DNA from 2 places in the Paenibacillus sp. BR2-3 genome. Region 1 is predicted to be linked to the other one. Evidence: predicted binding sites of a transcription regulator. Region 1 holds the regulator's gene; the other holds the start of a gene.
The links. Region 1 encodes LexA, which represses DNA repair genes until DNA is damaged. Its sites were predicted from a motif close to CGAACATATGTTCG; they were not measured.
Positions count from the first base shown of each region.

Region 1 (3,162 bases):
GTCCCTTGTCGCCTTGTCCATGCTCATTTTTATCCACAATCTCAATATTGTTTAGCTGGGCGCGGAAATTATTGCGGATGTTGGTCAGATAAATCTCACGAAGCTTGGCGCGTTCCGCCAATTCCTCTTCATTCAGGCCTACGGTCTTCTGTTTACGTGCTAATTCGTTAATCCGTCCGACCAATTTGTCGATGTCCACTGCTTGTCCCTCCCCTATAAATTCATACTAACTTTGCCATGAGAAAAAGAGCTTGTCAAGGTCTCCCCCCTGCAAGCTCTACTGTATCTAAAATAATATCAATAAATAGGAAGAGACAAGATATCACCGGCCTGAATATAACTGTCCTTTAACCCGCTATATTGTTTAATTCCTTCTATATATACAGCCGTTCTCATATCCGACGGTTTATGTAATAAGGCTATTTCCCAAAGGGTATCCCCACGTTCAACCACGATTCGCTTCTCCTGTTTTACCGGAGCCGTGGAGCTGGCAACAACATTACCAACCACTGTAAAACCGGAAACGACCAGCATAATAATCATCATAATCTTCATCAAATTTGCCTGCATGAACAATCTACTAAAACTCTTAAAGGAAGCAACACTCCGTCCTGCAGATTTAACCTCCGGAGTCTTGTCATATATGCTACGATATGTGCTGTATTTCAACATTAACATCACCCTCCAAACACTTGTTCTTACTCCCAAAATCAATATATCACGAACATGTGTTTGAATCAATACTGTTTTCGAACAATTGTTCCCTTTATTTTCGCCAAAAGATATACTCTCTCTTCTTTAGAACTTATGTTTGTGCGAACGGCAGTTCTATGTTATAATTTTACCAAACATTACTATATGGGGTTGATTCCGATGTCAAAGATTTCGAGTCGCCAGTTGGCGATCCTGGAATTTATACGTAACGAAGTCCGTAGCAAGGGTTATCCTCCTTCCGTACGGGAAATAGGGGAAGCTGTAGGCCTAGCCTCCAGTTCCACGGTTCATGGTCACCTCGACCGTCTTGAGAAGAAGGGGCTTATCCGCCGCGATCCAACAAAACCGCGTGCGATTGAACTTCTGGGTCAAGAAGATTCCGAGAATGTACATCAATTTGCACAGACAATCACCCGTGTTCCTGTCGTAGGAAAGGTTACTGCCGGTTTACCGATTACTGCAACAGAGAATATCGAAGATTATTTTCCGCTCCCATCTCACTATGTCGGAGATAACAAAGTATTTATGCTATCCGTTCTCGGCGACAGCATGGTAGAAGCCGGTATTTTGAACGGTGACTACGTTATTGTGCGTCAACAGCAGACAGCAGACAACGGTGATATCGTCGTAGCAATGACCGATGAAGATGAAGCAACCGTCAAGACGTTCTATAAAGAACGCGACCATATTCGCCTGCAGCCGGAGAACCCCGCCTATGAACCATTACGCCTAAACCGCGTTACCATTTTGGGCAGAGTAGTCGGACTGTTCCGCGATATTCATTAATTATATTTTTTAATCGTCTCACAACCAGTACAGGCTGCTCACGCATATTTTGCGGAGCAGCCTTTTTTTTGTACAAGTTTTCTGCCTCAATCACATTCAGCATCCTTTCCTTAACGTTCAGGGCACCCGTCACATATCTTACAATAAAAGGAGTGCTGATTATAATGCCCAATTATCGTATTATCGTCGATTTGTCACAACGCATGCTTTATCTTTTGGACAATAATGTCGTTGTCAGAGGTTTTCCGGTAGGTATTGGCACCATGCTTAACCAGTCTCCGGAAGGTGATTACACGATTATTAACAAGCAAGCCAACCCTGGCGGGCCGTTCGGAGCCTTCTGGATGGGTCTCTCCAAGCCGCACTACGGTATCCACGGAACCAATAACCCCTCCTCCATCGGTAAAAGAGTGTCCCGTGGCTGTATACGCATGTACAATGCAGATGTTTTGGCGCTTAAGTCAATGGTCCCAATAGGTACAAGAGTTACGATCCGGCAGTGATATTAAAAATAATCACCTTAAAAATTTTTAGATATGCAACTACGCCGTTACCAACAAACATAATCTCCATAAGTTAATATGACAAAGGAGGCGAGTTGTATCCATGGAGGCATACTACAATTGTTTACATTGCAAAAACAAAAAAGTTCGTATTTTAACAGTAGATGGCAAGCAATATGAGGGAGTAGTTATGGATGTAGACCTAAATAATGTTTATTTAAAAACAGAGCAAAAGCGCACCGTTCAGACCTCGGCCTTTTATCCCTACCCCTATCCTTACGGAAATCAAATTTTAACCCTAAGCCTGTTTACCTTGCTGGCCATTGCTTTAATTTAATCTTTCAAGTGGGCTCTCCTTACCCAAGGAGAGTTTTTCTTTTTTTCTAGCAATCTATAGGGGGATGAAGGGAGAAAAAACGTATTCTTTCACGAATGGGGCATATCTTTTTAATAGAGAACTTATCATTCCTGCAAAACAGTATTTGGGAGGTGTATTTAAATGCTAATCTTTATGATGTACCTTTTTACATTTACTGGAGTTTCATTACTACTCCTTGCAGCGAGTATAAAACTCAAGTTATTATTTCCGTTAACTTCACACAATAAATTGATTGTTGCGGTCTCCACTTTCCATCTCAAATTCCCCAAACGAATGATTACGCCCAATAAAACCCATATCATCGCCATTCATGACTCCGCCAAAAAGATAGCTATAGGCACCTATCCTTCAAGTTTGCCAAAAAAAGCTTCGGCCGTCCTTTATTCCTTTGATGAAATTATGGGCAGTGAAATTGTTGAGAACGCATTAACGCTCACTAAGGCAACTAAAACCAGCCGGTTAAGCCGAATAGTATTTAATAACGAGATTACCGCAGCTACCGATAACATAGAAGATATTAGTGAACTAATACTTAAAATTTATATCAAAAGCATAGAAACGCCCGTCTATTGTATTTCCTTCCTTCCCGGAGAGCTGCCTCTTCAAAAATCGGATGCACGCTATACCCAGGCTTTTTCAGATGCGCTTGAATTACATAGACTTGTTATAGAGATTCTAACCAACGATAATTCATCTTCTCTTAATGCGTTTACATAATAACAAGAGTAAAAATGAGTTGAACATCCAAGAATAATATTGCACAGAACCTTTGGAGAAAAG
Region 1 covers NZ_CP126311.1:2,659,414-2,662,575, reverse strand. Annotated here, with positions in the region: gene PaeBR_RS12760 (DUF896 domain-containing protein) at 1-199, opposite strand, end outside; gene PaeBR_RS12755 (LysM peptidoglycan-binding domain-containing protein) at 298-672, opposite strand; gene lexA (transcriptional repressor LexA) at 874-1,500, shown strand; gene PaeBR_RS12745 (L,D-transpeptidase) at 1,665-2,003, shown strand; gene PaeBR_RS12740 (hypothetical protein) at 2,107-2,340, shown strand; gene PaeBR_RS12735 (hypothetical protein) at 2,503-3,099, shown strand.

Region 2 (3,162 bases), 680 kb from region 1:
GCAAAACGCCTGGAGCAGGATGGCTGGATTTACGGCTATCATGACCCGCGGTTTGTGGAAATTTACCGCTCCCGTAAAGGTCGTTACGGTGTGCGTTTCCTTCCTTGAGAACTTTTGCTAATCCCTTCTTGACTTATTACCCTCATGTAATGTATATTATTTATTGTCGCTGTTTGAATATGATTACTGACGCGGGGTGGAGCAGCCCGGTAGCTCGTCGGGCTCATAACCCGAAGGCCGCAGGTTCAAATCCTGCCCCCGCAACCAATTTATTTACAAGCAGCAATTATATATGACGGATATTTTTCATCCGGGCCCTTAGCTCAGTTGGTTAGAGCGGTCGGCTCATAACCGATTGGTCGGGGGTTCGAGTCCCTCAGGGCCCACTTATCAAGAACCCTTACTTTGTAAGGGTTTTTTGCTTTGAAAAACTGTAGAATAGGAAATAACAAATTTCTCGAAAAAAGGATGATATTATGAATTTTCTCTTGGGTAAAATATGGGTTGTATGTTTCATCTGTTTGTTCATATTTCCGGGAGCAAATAATGTACAGGCTAAAGGGCAAGAGGAGATACCGATTCACTTGAAAATAGATAAATTTTATATTTTATATACCCAGCCCTCTTCTCCGTTTGTTGATGCTAATCACCGCCTGCTTATGCCGCTACGGGCGAATCAGGATTTAATGGGGGGGACTGTTACATTTGATAGCTCGTCAAAAACGGCTAACCTATTATTGTTAAACCATACGTTTGAAGTTACTATCGATTCTAAAATTGCAAAAGTGGATGGTAATACAATTATAATGGATACCTCTCCGGTACTAAAAGGTGGCTCTATGTTTCTGCCAGTCCGCTTGTTTCTGGATTATACGGATGTGAAATATACATGGGATCAAAAGAAACAGTTGCTTCATATTACCGATGAACGAATGGCGGCAGGGCAGCCCTTTGAAGATTTTGCGGGAAATGATTTCACTTCTGGCAGCATCGATGGTGCTCTTAACCTAACTTCCTTTACGATGTTTCCTCATTCTTTATCCATTAAAGCCCTTAATATTTCGGGAGAAGATATACCAAAAGGCAAATCTGACATTCATCCATTGGTCGTGTTTAAGAACAAAGGCGGATTCGCAACGGATTCCTACACCAAGCCGAGTTATCCGGATTTGCCCGAGGTTAAAAAAGGGGCATCCATAACGGTCACACAACGCTTTGATACAATAAATGCCGCATATATTATCGCTGCAGCAAGAAGAGAGCCTTAAGCAAACGATCATAGCATTACCGTAAAATCGCCTCATTCCGGCTATTTTCTGGAGAGCCTCTCCCCACGAGTCTCCATGACAGCCAATAGCTGTCCTTGAAAAATCCGTCTTTGGATTTGATCTATACGCTGCATCGCCAGCTCTGCCGGCACTTGAAACTCGGTTGTGATCATGCTGATAGCTTCGCTTCTAAGCTCCGGCAACGTACTTCTCGAGATCATGGAGTACGGCATTGCTGCATAGAGGATAAAACGATCCGCCTCATCCTCTTGGGGCTGTGTAAAATGCTCGGGCATCAGCGTCTGCTTACCGGCATGGCGGAGCAAATGACAGAGCTCATGCAGAAACTCCAGACGCTGTATACCGGCCGGCAGGCGGCTGTCAATGAACATACTGTACATACCGGCAGAGGCTTCAATTCCCTTGCTCCTCACAGCTAAATAATGAATCCAAATATGAAGGCGTTCAGAAATATACTCTATCGAGATTTGCGAAGGATCCTTGATGTCCAATCTTTCATAGAAGTCCTCCGTCCATTTCTCCAAAGCAGTCATTTGATAATAGTTTTTCATTGATAGGTCACCTCTTAGGGATAAATAGGAACAAATGTTCTGTATTGCTAAGCATAAAGCAATTGCAGGCGAATATCAAGCGGCCCAACTATTCTTTGCCATTTTGCCCAAACGGTATAGTCTTTTGCCACATATTCTGGACTGTAGTTAATATTAAGAGGAGGTTATTAACATGGGAAATGAATGTTGTTACGGAGGAAATGTTGGAGGAGCGAATGTAGGCCCAGGTCATGTAATGCCGGTAGTTTGTCCTTGGACTTCCACAGGCGCAATTCTGGTTCTGTACATTCTGTTGGTTATTATTTTAAAAGCCTGTATATTCTAAACAAGCAAATAACCGTTCCAGTCCTGCCAGGTAGCTACCTGCGGGCCTGGAACGGTTATAAGTTACCGGATAAGTGATCCCGTTTGTATTCTTATTTGAACATAAATTCTACGCGCGTACCGTCAGCAAAATCCTCCAATTGATTGCCGACCCAGCTTCCGGCACCACGATTATCGCTTGGCGCTATGTATTCGATGTCAGCGCCTTCTCCGCCTTCCCGGCACATGGCCATGGGCCACTCGTCCCGGTCATAGCCCTTTTTGGTAGGCACCCCTTTCAAGGATAGACTGCGGTTCTCATCAGCACCCTCCCGGTCAATGGTGCAGACCGGCTGCTCTCCGCTTGCGATAGCGTCCTGAATATGTCTGGCAGTCTCCGGATAGCGGTCCGAAGGAAAGACAAGCTTTATAGCCTCTTCATTTGATGGAACTGAGGGCTCGTTGCTCAGTCTATCTTCTCCGTACTTATAAACGATAATGGAAAATAACAGGAGAATAATGAGACTTATTAATTTTTTTCGTGCTTTCACTGCGGCTCCTCCATTATGAAAATATTAATATCATTAATTAGTATATCTTAAATCAATAAGGTGAATAAAGAACTCCTTGTCCTTATTGGGCGACAGACAGCATTGTTGACATCAAAGACGCATGTTTTGTGCTGGATGCGTGCAAACTTTGGAAGAAATAATCTGGGGGGCTCCGCTGGAAAAAATGCGCGTACCGCAGGCTGCAACAAATAGCTGGGAGGAGCTTCTGCACCGGGACGGAGCGGAGGATAAGCTGCTCTTTTTCGACACGGAGGAGCCCGTTTTGGATGAGACCGTCATCGGTCACCGGGCGATTGGCGTCGTATACCACCCGGAATGGGAGCGGGGCAATTACGTTTCTACTGTTATATCCAAACGTTATGATGCTTTTATTTACATCGATAAAACGAATGCAGTGTCTCCGCTTGCGGTAGAAACCGTCCAAGTTTAGGGGCATCCCCCGTTGTG
Region 2 covers NZ_CP126311.1:1,980,672-1,983,833, forward strand. Annotated here, with positions in the region: gene PaeBR_RS09300 (hypothetical protein) at 1-108, shown strand, start outside; tRNA gene PaeBR_RS09305 (tRNA-Met) at 191-267, shown strand; tRNA gene PaeBR_RS09310 (tRNA-Ile) at 313-386, shown strand; gene PaeBR_RS09315 (copper amine oxidase N-terminal domain-containing protein) at 585-1,268, shown strand; gene PaeBR_RS09320 (ImmA/IrrE family metallo-endopeptidase) at 1,310-1,840, opposite strand; gene PaeBR_RS09325 (hypothetical protein) at 2,013-2,165, shown strand; gene PaeBR_RS09330 (DNA-entry nuclease) at 2,257-2,694, opposite strand; gene PaeBR_RS09335 (erythromycin esterase family protein) at 2,843-3,145, shown strand.
Region 2: a site for LexA is predicted at 1,868-1,881, ahead of PaeBR_RS09320 (ImmA/IrrE family metallo-endopeptidase). Genes of this name have one in related genera too.